2 linked regions of the Neobacillus sp. PS2-9 genome follow. The protein of the gene in region 1 interacts with the protein of each later gene in a pairwise test. Links are inferred from orthologs where the notes say so. Each region holds a gene or a part of one and is shown on either strand. Other genes may lie near its edges. The genes, in order: ftsL and RCG25_RS25850.

The links.
Region 2: the proteins of ftsL (region 1) and RCG25_RS25850 interact in binary tests that used the Bacillus subtilis proteins (3 or more experiments, as listed by UniProt). The link is inferred for Neobacillus sp. PS2-9 from one-to-one orthologs.

Annotation. Positions count from the first base shown.
Region 1 is NZ_CP133269.1:3,658,707-3,667,603, forward strand. Bases 4,678-7,496 are described here. They hold ftsL (cell division protein FtsL), read right to left. Parts: upstream 6,359-7,496; coding sequence 5,996-6,358; downstream 4,678-5,995. Other genes in these bases: RCG25_RS18365 (penicillin-binding protein), read right to left, coding at 4,678-5,999; rsmH (16S rRNA (cytosine(1402)-N(4))-methyltransferase RsmH), read right to left, coding at 6,419-7,351; mraZ (division/cell wall cluster transcriptional repressor MraZ), read right to left, coding at 7,415-7,496. In the rest of the region: RCG25_RS18350 (hypothetical protein), read right to left, coding at 1-48; RCG25_RS18355 (UDP-N-acetylmuramoyl-L-alanyl-D-glutamate--2,6-diaminopimelate ligase), read right to left, coding at 51-1,511; RCG25_RS18360 (stage V sporulation protein D), read right to left, coding at 1,699-3,618; more of RCG25_RS18365, read right to left, coding at 3,753-4,677; more of mraZ, read right to left, coding at 7,497-7,846; bacillithiol biosynthesis cysteine-adding enzyme BshC, read right to left, coding at 8,002-8,897. UniProt on the Bacillus subtilis protein: Essential cell division protein that may play a structural role. Probably involved in the regulation of the timing of cell division. Also required for sporulation.
Region 2 is NZ_CP133269.1:5,154,461-5,159,805, reverse strand. The notes cover bases 1-2,896. They hold RCG25_RS25850 (FtsB family cell division protein), read left to right. Parts: upstream 1-1,204; coding sequence 1,205-1,588; downstream 1,589-2,896. Other genes in these bases: spoIIE (stage II sporulation protein E), read left to right, coding at 2,507-2,896; RCG25_RS25845 (S1 domain-containing RNA-binding protein), read left to right, coding at 1,683-2,108; yabQ (spore cortex biosynthesis protein YabQ), read left to right, coding at 559-1,191; yabP (sporulation protein YabP), read left to right, coding at 260-562; RCG25_RS25865 (RNA-binding S4 domain-containing protein), read left to right, coding at 1-183. In the rest of the region: more of spoIIE, read left to right, coding at 2,897-4,975; RCG25_RS25835 (VWA domain-containing protein), read left to right, coding at 5,303-5,345. UniProt on the Bacillus subtilis protein: Required for vegetative and sporulation septum formation. Required for the activation of genes expressed under the control of the sporulation transcription factors sigma F and sigma E.

The sequences.
Region 1 (8,897 bases):
TTGTTTTTCAGAAAACAAATGGACCAAGTCGTTTAAAGCTAAATACATACCTATCTCCCCTCGATTGCTTCCCGAGCAATCAGCCTATCATCAAAATCATGTACAACATTACCAATAATCTGATAGGTTTCATGTCCTTTACCGGCAATTAAAATGACATCACCAGTCGTTGCATTGTTAATTGCAGTAAATATTGCTTCTTTTCGATCAGGTATAACCTGGTAGCTTTCACCTTGTACCCCTTCTTCCATTTCCTTCAAAATCGCGATCGGGTCTTCACTTCTTGGATTATCCGAAGTAAGAATAGGGTCAGTAGCTAAGCGGCAGGCAATTTGAGCCATTAATGGACGTTTCGTGCGGTCACGATCTCCCCCACAGCCGACAATGACAAAAATCCTTTTCTTTGCGAAGTGCTGAATGGTTTTCAACACATTTTCTAGGCTATCTGGTGTGTGAGCGTAATCCACGATTACTGAAAAATCTTGTCCTGCATTAACCAATTCAAACCGTCCAGCCACACCCTTAACTCCCTCTATGGATTCAATAATCTTATTCAATTCAATCCCTGAAACTAGCGCAGAAGCAATGCTTGCTAAAACGTTATAAACACTGAATTTTCCAATTAGATGCATTTGAATGGGGTAACTGTACTCATTTATAACTAAATTAAATGTAGTACCCTTAGGAGTCATTTGTATGTTTTGTGCTTGAATATCAGATTGGTTGTCGATACCATATGTAACAACATGTGCAGCGGTTGATCTTTGATACATTTCAGATGCTGGGTCATCGGCATTCAAAATAGCAAATTTAGGCTGTCTATGATTATAAGTATTACCGAGTTGGGAAAACAATAAGCTTTTAGCACGTTTGTATTCTTCCATCGTTTTGTGGTAATCAAGGTGGTCCTGAGAAAGATTTGTGAACACTGCTACATCATAATCACAACCATGGACTCTTCCCATGTCAAGTGCATGTGAAGAAACTTCCATTACGGCTGAATCGACACCTGCCTCAACCATTTGGTTGAACGTTTTTTGAAGCGTCAAACTTTCTGGAGTTGTGTTTTTCGTTTCCAGTATCTGTTCACCAATTTTCGTATACATTGTACCTATGATTCCTGTTTTCTTACCTGCATCGGCAAATATTTTTTCAATCAAATGACTGGTAGTGGTTTTTCCATTTGTGCCTGTGATTCCAATTAAATGCAGCTTTTTCGTTGGCTGTTCATAAAAGGCATCCGCAAGTACAGACATTGATCTTGTAGTATCCTTTACAAGGATAACAGGTACATCTATTGCTAATGGGCGTTCAGCTAAAACGGCAACCGCACCATTTTCTACAGCAGATTCTGCAAAATCATGGCCGTCCACAGTGTAGCCTTTAATACAAATAAATAAGCTCCCTTTTTGCACCTTCCGATTGTCATTTTCAATCGATGTAATTTCAGGATTTCCCCCTTTGAAGGGCACGATTGGGTGCAAAGACTTTAGTAGCTCTTGTAGTTTCATTTTACCTCAAATCCTCTCATGACAGTACATACATATTGCCAGTATTTACCTCAGTGAGACTACTAGCGAAAGTTCCATCTTATTTTACATTAAATTATTTTATTTTGCTATTTGTTATGTAGGTTTTAAAAAAATTAGGCGGCGGAATAGATTCCGACCGCCCCTAAGGATGACTATTTACTTATTTTTAGTCCCCTTTTCCAAAGTATAACCTTATTTTGGATCCTTCTTTTACTTTTGTTCCTGGGCTAGGGGATTGTCTAACAACCACATCCCCTTCTCCGCTAGGATCAATTCTTAAGTTAATCATCTGCTCCTGAAGTTCGCCTTTTGTGAGACCCACAAGGTCAGGTAATGTTAATAAAGGCGTATCTGGCCACTTTATTTCTTTTTCGATTTGATCTTTACGAGGTTCTATTCCCATTGCACTTAAACTATCCTTCATGATTGCACCTACAATCGGTGCAGTGACGGTACCACCAAATGCGGTAACCCCTTTAGGATTATCAACCGCAACATAAACCACTATTTGGGGATCATCCGCAGGTGCAAAACCCATAAAGGAAACAATAAAGTTATTTTCCAAGTATCTCCCGTTTTGAGCCTTTTGGGCGGTACCCGTCTTTCCGCCAACACGGTAACCTTCCACAAACGCTTTTCCTCCAGTTCCCTGTGCGACCACACTCTCAAGGGCATGGCGGATTTCTTTCGATGTTTCCTCGGTTATAACTCTTCTCTTTTCAACAGGAGTATTCCTCATAACCACTTCTTTCGTAACAGGATCAATTAATTCTTTTGCAATATACGGTTTGTATAATATCCCACCATTTATGGCAGCAGATACTGCGGTTACTTGCTGGATCGGTGTAACGGATACCCCTTGTCCAAAAGCGGTAGTAGCTTGTTCAACCGGACCTACCCGATTTAGATTGAATAGAATCCCTGTCCCTTCCCCTTGTAAATCAATTCCGGTTTTCTGACCAAAACCAAAATCCTTTATATATTTAAAGAGTTTATCCTTGCCTAGACGCTCACCTAATTCTACAAAACCTGGGTTACAAGAGTTTTGTACTACTTCTAAAAAGGATTGGTCCCCATGTCCACCCCTTTTCCAGCATTTTAACCGTGCACCCGCCACTTGAACTGAACCAGAATCATGAAAATGTTCCTTTTCCAGATTAACCTTTCCTTCATTCAACGCAGCTGCGAGTGTAATAATTTTAAAAGTAGAACCTGGTTCGTAAGTAGACCAGACAGGGAGGTTCCTGTTATATATTTCCTGCGGTACATTTCGAAAATTAGCTGGATCGAAAGTCGGTCTGCTCGACATGGCTAGGATTTCACCATTATTAGGATTCATGGCAATAGCTACTATTCCGTCTGGATTGTATTTCGCCTCTGCAATATCAAGCTCTCTTTCCACAATGGTTTGTATTTTCGAATCTATTGTCAGCTTTAAATCAAGACCATTGACTGGTTGCTCATAATCATCGGCCATGCTATTCATGCGCTCCCCTTTGGCATTCGCATAGAATTTAACCGCACCCCGTTCACCATTTAACTCTTTATCATAGTACTGCTCAAGTCCCATTAATCCTTGGTTATCCACACCTGTAAAACCAAGAACGTGTGATAGATAACTCCCATTCGGATAATGCCGCTTTGAGTCCTCACCTATATATACACCTTCAAGTCCCAGAGCTCTAATTTCTTTTGCCTTTTCATGTGAGATTTTCCTGCCTTCTTTAATCCGTACAGATGATGCACGTTTAGTAATTTCACGATAAGCATTTTCTCTCGACATATTTAATACGGATGCCAGCTTTTCAGCAGTTGTCGCAGGATCCTTAATCTGCCGCGGAATGACATATACAGTTGGTGCACTAATATTTGTTGCTAATGGGATCCCGTTCCGGTCGACAATTTGTCCCCGCTCTGGTTCAAAAGGAATATTCCGACTCCAGGATCCCTTTGCTCGATCGGTTAACATATCCCCTAGAACAAATTGTACATATCCAAGTCTAACATCAATAATTAAGAAGGTCAGGAATCCAACGAATAGTGCAATCATTAGTCTCTTACGGACAGTAACATTTGAAACACGCATAGTATAAACGATCCTCCTCTTTCCTGCATTCCATTATCGTTCATTTATATGCTTGTACTTTTTTCAATAGAACGAGCCATTGTTGAAAAAACAGCGTAAAAAAAGAGGTCGACTTTGCAGTCAACCTCTTCAAATCAATCTTTTACCTTTTCTTCCTTGTCATCGGTTTGTTCCTTCCCCTTATCAGTCGATGCTTCTTTTTCTTCATTCCACTGTTCTTCAGGGGTTTTCAAATCAACAATGAGGAAATCACCCTCTTTAAGAGGTGATTTTGGTTTAAGATTTTGCTGGGCTACATATCCTTTTCCTTTAGAATTGAGCTTAAGGCCAGCAAGGCTCGCCACCTTCATCACATCTCTTAGTGACCAACCGGTCATATCCGGTGCGGTTAATTCTCCATTTGTTTGGAGGATTACCTTTTCCCCTTCTAATATAGTTGTCCCTGCCTTAGGAAGTTGTCCAATTATTTCTGTTCCGTTTCCAAGCACAACCGTTTCAAAACCTTTTTCCTTTAAGTCCTTAACGGTATCAGTAACGGAGTGTCCTTTTAGATTTGCCATCTTATTAATCGATGCCTTTTCCAGGACAGAAGGCTGTATATTTAAATAGTGTAGGCTATTTTGCATCACAGGATTAAAAACGCCAGATACAGGAATCGCCCCTTGTCCTGCCTCCAAGCCTTCCAATACTGGCTCCTGGACAGCTACATATACGATTAATTTAGGGTCGTCCTTTGGTGCCATCCCTAAGAAGGAAAACATATAACCGTTTACCCCTTTTATATATTTACCATTAGGTCCTGGAATATTAGCGGTTCCAGTTTTGCCTGCAACACTATAACCCTCGATTTTGTAACGGCCACCAGTACCCTTAGGCGAGGTAACAACTGTTTCAAGAATATCTCGCACCTTACTTGCTGTTTCAGCAGAAATTGGAGTTGATACCACCTCTGGTGAAACCTCTTTAATGGTTTCACCTGTATCATGATTGACAATCTTTTCAACCACATGAGGTTGCAACATCTTTCCACCATTAGCAATGGCTGTGGCTGCTTGAATTTGTTGAATCGGTGTAATCGCCGTTCCTTGTCCATATGCAGTAGTAATTTTTTCAATTGGATAGGTGAACTGGATTTTACCAGATGTTTCATCTGGTAGTTCAATTCCCGTTGGTTTATCAAAGCCAAATTTAGTTAAGTATTCTCTGAACCTTTCAAAGCCCAATTTTTCTTTTGCTATTTTTGCGAAGGCAACGTTAGAAGAACGCTGAACTCCCTCTAAGTATGAAATACTTCCCCATCCTGAGCCATTATGGTCATGAATCGCTTTATCCTTATTTGTCACTTTATATGACCCTGATTGATAGTATTCATTTGGATTGAAGACATTCTCCTGGACTGCTGCAGCTAATGTGAAAATCTTCATAGTAGAACCAGGTTCAAATGATGTTTCTACCGCTTCATTATGCCAGCTTTTATCTATCCCTTCTTTTGTTTTTGGGTGAAAGGACGGACGCTGACCCATCGCTAAAATCTCACCTGTTTTTGGATCTGCAACAATGGCAATGATTTTTTTAGGCTTATAATCTTTTGCCACTTTGTTCATTGCATCTTCTAAAAAGGTTTGAATTTTTTTATCAATTGTTAAGTACACATCATTTCCATTTTTTGCTGGTGTAATTTTCTCTTTTCCATCCGGCAGTAAATAGCCCCATAGATCACTCTCATAATTAATCTTACCATCGACTCCGGTTAATTCCGTGTTTAATGATTTCTCAATTCCCATTTTTCCAATTGATTTATAGGTTTGATCCTTTTGTTCAACACGATCAGCATACCCCACTACATGAGATGCGAACATTCCATTTGGATAAAACCGTTTTGAATCACGGATAAAAGTAATACCTGGGAGTTCTAAGGCTTCAATTTCTTTCTTCGTTTGATGCGTAATATCTTTACCAGCCTTGCCGAACTCTACTTGAAATCTTCCTTTGGAAATTCCCTTTGTTAGGATACTATAAATCTCGGTTTCATCCATTTGAATATATTTAGCTAGTTCTTTTGCCGTTTTCCGCGGATTTTTAACATGTTGAGGCTTTTTAGGGTTTGTCGTCATTTTTTTATCAACAATAGCGATTAATGTATACGCTGCCGTATCCTCGGCGATTACCTCACCATTCCGATCGAAGATTTGTCCCCTAGCTGCTGCCAGTGTCCCTTCCCTGTTATACTTCTGCTGTGCTTTCGCAGCAAGAGGCTGTCCTCCTACTTCTCCAGTAATTTGGATTGAGTAATATCTAAAAAGTAATACAAAAAAGAGCAGGCCGAATATTACAAACAATATCGCTGCTCCAGCATTCATATAGGGCTGTTTCTTGCTCATTTTTCCTGCACAACCTTGACGTTATTTTCGTTTAACACAAGTCCCATTTTCTTTGCTTTTTCATAAATTCGGTCATATGCACTAAGTTCACTAACTTGAACCTGCAAGTCGCCGTTAACCTTCTGTTGTTCCTTCACTTTTGCTTCCACATTCTGAAGATCTTTATTTACTTCATAAATATTAGCCTGGGTAGAAATTAGATGCACGGCACCGAAACAAACCAATCCAGCAAATGCAACTCCAATGATTTTTTCCCCTGGAGTGAGCCAGGATTTTTTTATTTTTATTTCACCAATACTTTTGCTATTTTGTTCAACTTGTTCTTGTTGTTGTTGATACTTCCTGGCAAGATTACTCAATCTTTTCCCCTCCAGATTTTCTTATATTCCAGCTTAAGCGCTGTTTTGCCTGTCCTATTTTTAAAGTTTTTCTGCGATTCTAAGCTTTGCAGAACGGGCGCGATTATTTTCTTCTAACTCTTCTTCCGATGGAAGAATTGGTTTACGTGAGACTAGCTTTAAGATTGGTTTATACTCATCTGGAATTATTGGTAAACCTGGAGGCAAATTAGGTATTTCACTAGCCTTCTTAAATGCTGCCTTACAAATTCTGTCCTCTAGTGAGTGAAAGGTAATTACACTGATCCTTCCCTCAGGGTTTAGCAAATCAATCGCTTGATTTAATGATTGTTCAAAAACTGCTAATTCATCGTTAACAGCAATTCTGACTGCTTGAAAAATCCTTTTTGCAGGATGTCCCCCTTTTCTTCTTGCCGGTGCAGGGATTCCTGCCTTAATTAATTCAACTAATTCAAAAGTTGTTTCAATCGGTTTTACTTGTCTTGCTGCTTCAATTTTTCGAGCAATTTGTTTTGAGAACTTCTCCTCACCATAGCGGAAAAAGATTCGAACTAAATCTTCATATGCCCAATGGTTGATGACATCATATGCAGAAGTATCTGCTTCATTGTCCATTCTCATATCCAAGGGCGCATCATGATGGTAACTAAAACCTCGTTCAGGCGTGTCTAATTGTGGAGACGAAACCCCTAGGTCATAAAGAACCCCATCAACTTTATAAATCCCGCGACTTTCAAGTTCCTCTTTTAAGTACAAGAAATTGCTTTTAACAATCTCTAATCGACTACCGTATTCAGATAATTTCTCTTTAGCATGTGCGATTGCTATTTCATCTTGGTCAAATGCAAACAATTTACCATTGTCGCCAAGTCTTGAGAGTATGAGCGAACTATGTCCAGCCCCACCCAAAGTACAATCAACATAAATACCATCCGACTTAATATTTAGTCCGTCAACAGCTTCTTTTAATAACACAGTTGTATGTTCAAACATTTTCGTACCACCTTTTCCAATCAAGCGAAATCTAACAGAAAATATATTAATATAACTTATCCATTATATATCAAAGCCAATCATATTTTCTGCAATTTCCGCAAAAGATTCTTCAGACTGTGTAAAATAGTCTTCCCAAATCTGTTTACTCCAAATTTCGATTCGATTGGAAACACCCAAAATTACGCATTCTTTTTCTAGCTTTGCATATTGCAAAAGTGGTGTAGGAATATTTATTCTTCCTTGCTTATCAAGTTCACTCTCTGTTGCTCCTGAAAAGAAGAAACGAGTAAAAGCACGGGCATCCTTTTTTGTCAGAGGTAAGCCTTTTAATTTCTCTTCAATAAGTCCCCACTCTGATACTGGGTAACCAAATAAACATTGATCCAATCCACGAGTAATGATAAACATGTCGCCAAGTTCATCTCGGAATTTGGAGGGCACAATCAATCGGCCTTTATTATCAATGCTGTGATGGTATTCACCCATGAACATACCCATTACCCCCACTTTCTATAAAAAATGTACCACATTCCCCCACTTTTCACCACCTATTTTTTAACTATTCGCCCCTATTTCTATAAAATCCTTTTTTACCCAGTTGAATTTTTACAAAAAAAGAAAAACTTCACTGCAATAGTGAAGTTTTTCTACATTTTTATAACCTTATGGCTACCATCAAATTCAAATGCCTCTGTCATGATATCTTTAATAAATGTCAATCCATATTCGTTCAAATAATAAAATACATTCCAAACCCGTTCTTGTGGAAAGCCATCTGGCCTTAACGCAAGATCCACTCGAGCATATTTATTTAATATCACATTATGTCTAAACTTAACCGCATCTTCAAGTTTTGATTGCATAAAGTTAATTTCTTTCAGTAAGTACGTTTCATTCTTCTTTAGCATCGGAAGCAGCCCACGGTCAAGTTCCTCTGTTTTTGCTTCAATAAGTTGATACTGCTCCATTAAGTCAGCTTTTGTCTTTGAAAACATCTCTTCTAACTCTCTATCCTTAATGGTTAAAAGAAAGCCTTCCTTTTCTTGTTCCGTTCCTCTAGTTAAAACATCAGTTATATTTATCTTTAATTCTAAAATATCTGTTTCAACAGACCGATCCAGGAATGTAATATTTAAGCGTGGGACAATCGGCGGCATCTTAATATGAAAATGCTCAAATACAAGTTTTAGCTCTGCCCAGTAGGAAATTTCCCCAGGTCCTGCAATAAATGCTATGGTTGGGAATAGCCATTCTTGCATAAGAGGACGAGTCACCACATTATTGCTTAATTGTTCCGGCTTTGTGTTCACAAGCTCCATTAATTCTTCTTTTGAAAAAGAAGCTGTTCCACTTTTCCCCACAAAACGGTTCGATTCTCGATTGTATTCTAGGAGGATACGCTCATTTTCTTTTTGATCATAAAAAAATAGGTTTGCCGCTTGGTCACTAATATCTATAGTAATCGGGTAGCCTTTATTTCCAATTTGCTTTTGCTGCTCAAGGACCGAAAACGTGATGGTTTCATGTTGTTCTATTTGCTGAG
Region 2 (5,345 bases), 1.5 Mb from region 1 along the record:
AATGGGAAGGAAGCAAAAGCAAGCTCAACTGTAAAAGTTGGTGACGAATTAACGATTCGTCTTGGACAGCGTGTAGTTACCGCCCGAATCGATCGAATCCAAGATACAACGCGGAAAGAAGACGCAGCGGAGATGTATACGATTATAAAAGAAGAGAGACTTGGTTCTACGGAGAGCTTCTAATTCAAATGTTCTAATTCATTCATTTGTCACATAGAAATGTACAAAGGGTTGTACAAATGATTGTGAGGGATGAATGATGAGTCAATATTATGAAAGCAATCCATCGAAGAGTAGTGTTCCTGATCATGATGTCGTTATGAGAGGGAGAAAACTCCTTGATATTACGGGCGTTAAACAAGTAGAAAGCTTTGATAATGAGGAATTCCTGTTAGAAACATCGATGGGTTTTTTAGCTATTAAAGGGCAAAACCTGCAAATGAAGAATCTTGATGTCGAGAAGGGCATTGTTTCAATTAAAGGGAAAATTTTTGATTTAGTCTACCTGGACGAACAGCATGGGGAGAAGGCTAAAGGGTTCTTTAGCAAGTTGTTTCGATGACTCTTTCTACGCAATTTTTAACCATGCTTTCGATGATTGGAATGGGGTCTGTGTTTGGCGCCATGTTTGATACGTATCAGCGGTTTTTGAATCGGCCGAAAAGGAAGCAATGGATTGTCTTTATAAATGATTTACTATTTTGGATTATCCAGGCATTGCTCATTTTTTATACGTTATTTATGGTGAATGATGGAGAATTGCGTTTTTATATCTTTATCGCACTTCTATGTGGATTTGCCGCCTATCAAAGCTTGTTTAAAGGGATCTATTTAAAGTTACTGGAGATAATTATTCAGACGGTTATTGCAACCATTAACTTTTTGAAAAAAACCTTCAGACTACTCATCTATAAACCTGTCCTTGGTCTGATTCAGCTAGTTATTGCCATTATTATTGCATTTGGCAGGGGCATTTTCACCCTTGTCAAATTTATTTTTAAAGTTGTATTATTTATTCTTAAAATCATTATCTTTCCTGTGCAAAAAATTCTATTACTTTTTTGGAAACTTTTTCCGAAAGGTATTAAAAAAAGCGTCGAGAAGTTATATAATAAAACGGCAGGAAATTTTAAGGAAATCAAGAATTATATTAATACATTCATAAATAAGTGGAAGAAAAGAAAAGAGTAAGGAGGGACGGGAAATGGGAGCGGAACCGAAACGAAATGTATCAAGAATCCAGTCAACCTATGTGCAACAGCAAGAATATGCAGAAATCGCCTCAGCGAGGAAAAGAAAACTGTTGATCAGACGACTATCAATTTTTATCGTTCTTGCCAGTTTACTATCATACTTCATGATTTCCAGTACTATTTCCCAATCTGCTAAACTCGAAGCGAAAATAGCACAAAAGAAGCAGCTAGATCATCAGCTTGCGGATTTGAAAAAAAAGCAGGACATCCTTAAAGAGGATATCGTCAAATTAAATGACGATGATTACATTGCGAAATTAGCCAGAAAAGAATATTTTTTCTCAGAAAAAAATGAAATAATTTTTAATATTCCTGAAGATAAGAAAGAAAATTAGCCAATCTGGTGACTTATTGACACTGATTTTTTCCTTTTTGTATAATATAGAGTAAGATTGATTTTTTATATTTTTAAGGAGGAACATTCTTTTTATGTCAATTGAAGTAGGCAGCAAGTTACAAGGAAAGGTAACAGGGATTACAAAGTTCGGTGCATTTGTGGAGCTGCCAGAAGGCTCAACAGGACTTGTACACATCAGTGAGGTTGCTGACAATTATGTGAAAGATATTAACGATCATCTAAAAGTAGGCGACCAAGTTGAGGTAAAAGTTCTTAATGTTGAGAAAGACGGAAAAATTGGCCTATCTATAAAAAAAGCAAAAGATAGACCAGAGCCGCAACAAAGATCCCAATCACAACGTCCTCGTCAGGGTAGAGCAAATGATCGGAATAATGCTAGACCTGAGAATTTTGAAACGAAAATGGCGAAGTTCTTAAAAGAGAGTGAGGATCGTTTAACTTCCTTAAAACGGCACACGGAATCCAAGCGTGGAGGAAGAGGAGCTAAACGGGGCTAACTTAGCTGCTTATTTATATAATCGATCAGGTAAATATCGCCGATAATGATAAATCAAAGACAAGTCAAACGACTTGTCTTTTTTGTTATATTAAGAAATTAACAAATGATACTAGTATGGATAATTGGAATAGTTATCTGAATCTAGCTCCAGCGCCTAGCCCCTCGGGTCAAATAACCTTCGGCGAGAAAAGTCAAAAGGCGGACTTTTCCCACCGAAGAACATTTGCCTGTCGGGGCTGAACGAGGCGCTTCCGCTTTTTGTCTTTCTGATATATTTTGAATAAAAATAGTGAAAACCGTCGAACGATTATTTTCATTCGGTCACTATTTTGACAAACTTCTAACCCTATTAATTTTATAATTATCTGAACGATGAAAGAATAGGGAGTGTGATTTATGGAAAAGACAAATGCAAGTTTCATAGAACCAATCAGAGAAGTCAACCTTCATTCGTCAAAATGGGATGTAGGGAGGGGACTGAAGAAAGTTCAATTCATGCTCGAGTCCTTTTTTATAAAAAAGGGTTTCCTCTTACTAATCGTCGGCTTTTTACTTGGCCGAGCTTTAATATTGGCGAAGTTAACCCCATTCTGTCTTCCCTTCTTTGCTTCTGTGTACTTAATTAAAAGGGATCGGGCACCGCTTGCCCTTATCGGACTGACTGTAGGGGCAGCTACTATCTCGTTAGGGAATGCCGCTTTTACCTTTATAGTCACCATTCTCTTTCTCGCTGTTTTTCGAATCAGCAGAAAATGGCTGACAAACGAAATGAAAGCCATGCCCTTCTTTGTCGGGATTATTTTAGGGTTAGGAAAACTAGCAGAAGCATTCATCTTAACTAAACAACTAACTGTGTATGACTTAATGATGGTAGGTGTACAAGCTAGTCTTTCATTTATTTTGACACTCATTTTTTTACAAAGCATTCCTCTATTAACCTTAAATAAACGTAGACAATTATTAAAAACAGAAGAAATTGTGTGCTTAATCATTATGCTAGCTTCCATTATGACAGGAACAATTGGCTGGAAGGTGTATGATTTGTCGATTGAGCATATTATGTCGAGATATTTGGTATTAGTGTTTTCCTTTATTGCAGGGGCCACGGTTGGCTCGACGGTTGGTGTCGTAACAGGCTTGATTTTTAGCCTTGCAAGTGTATCAAGCTTCTATCATATGAGCTTGCTTGCATTTTCAGGTGTGTTGGGCGGCCTGTTAAAAGAAGGAAAAAAAATAGGTGTATCCGCAGGGCTAATGATTGCCACTCTTTTAATTAGTATGTATGGGGAGGGAGGAGGGTCCATCCTTTTAACGGTACTAGAATCGACGGCGGCTATTTTCTTATTCTTCATAACACCCCAAGTTTTCACTTCTAGATTAGCCAAGTATATTCCTGGTACGCCAGAATATACAGCTGAACAGCAAAAATATATGAGGAAAATGCGGGATGTAACGGCACAAAGGGTTTCGCAATTTTCCAGTGTATTTCATGCCTTATCAAAGAGCTTTTCCCAAATGGAAGTTCAGCCTGATGATAATGAAAATGACAGAGAAATGGATTACTTTATGAGCAATGTAACAGAAAGAACCTGTCAAACTTGTTTTAAAAAGGAACAATGCTGGGCGAAGAATTTTAATACAACCTATGCTTACATGGAAGAAATTATTCATGAGATGGATCAGAATGATGGGAATGTCTCTCCAAGATTATCAAGAGAGTGGGACAAGCATTGCACACGTTCGAAAAAAGTATTCGAAACAATTGGTCAGGAATTAACTTTCTTTCAAGCTAATCAAAGATTAAAGAAACAAGTCCAGGAAAGTCGTAAGCTGGTTGCCGACCAATTGTTAGGTGTGTCTGAAGTAATGGAGAACTTTGCAAAAGAAATCCAAAGGGAAAGGGAAAATCATCATAAGCAGGAAGAGTTAATTATGGAAGCACTCCAGGACTTCGGTATCCACATCGAACAAGTAGAAATTTATAGCCTTGAACAAGGGAATGTAGATATTGAGATGTCTGTCCCATTTTGTAATGGGCATGGTGAGTGCGAAAAGTTAATTGCACCAATGTTATCCGATATTCTGGGGGAAACAATTGTAGTGAATAAGGAGGAATGTGCATCTTATCCGAGTGGATTCTGTCACGTAACGTTTCGTTCATCAAAAGCCTATACGGTTGAAACAGGAGTGGCACATGCTGCTAAGGATGGTGGATTGGTATCGGGGGACAGCTATTCAACGATTGAACTAGGGTTAGGTAAGTATGCAATTGCCATCAGTGATGGGATGGGAAATGGCGAAAGAGCTCATTATGAAAGTAAAGAAACACTGCTGTTACTACAAAAAATTCTCCAATCTGGCATTGAAGAAAAGGTAGCAATTAAATCGGTCAATTCGATCCTTTCCCTTCGAACAACAGATGAAATATTTTCAACCTTGGATTTAGCGATGATTGACCTTAAAGATGCCTCGGCGAAGTTCTTGAAGATTGGATCTACACCAAGCTTTATTAAGAGGGGAAATAAGATTATAAAAATTCAGGCAAGCAATTTGCCAATGGGAATTCTTCAAGAGTTTGATGTGGATGTGGTCAGTGAGCAGCTTAAGGCCGGAGACTTACTAATTATGATGAGTGACGGAGTGTTTGAAGGGCCGAAGCATGTAGAGAATTATGATTTATGGATGAAAAGAAAAGTACAAGAATTACAGACTGATGACCCGCAAGAAGTTGCTGACTTAATCATGGAGGAGGTTATTCGATCAAGGTCAGGGCTAATCGAAGACGATATGACAGTTACGGTTGCAAAAATAAAACATAACACACCAAAATGGGCATCAATCCCAGTCTACAAAAAAAATGCATAGGAAATGTCTAAGTAATATGCTGTGTTAAAGGTGATGGTTGATTGTTTACACCCTGTTGATTGGAGCGGAAGGCACGAAGACTCCTGTGGGAGTACGGTTCAGGAGAGACCCCGCAGGCGTGGGCGCCGAGGAGGCTCGCCGAAACGCCCACGAACCGCTTGTGCCTGGAGCGGAAATTAACAGGCCAAATTTATAAAACTAATAAAACCCTTGTGTGATGCCTTCACACTTTAAACCGATTATTTTACCCTCTCCCTAGGAAACTATGTATAAATCACCCTGAACCCGTCGAAAATGGTACCAATACGTTTATGGAGGGAGAAGGTTATGTACACAGGGAAAATACGCCAGATCCTATTGATAACAGATG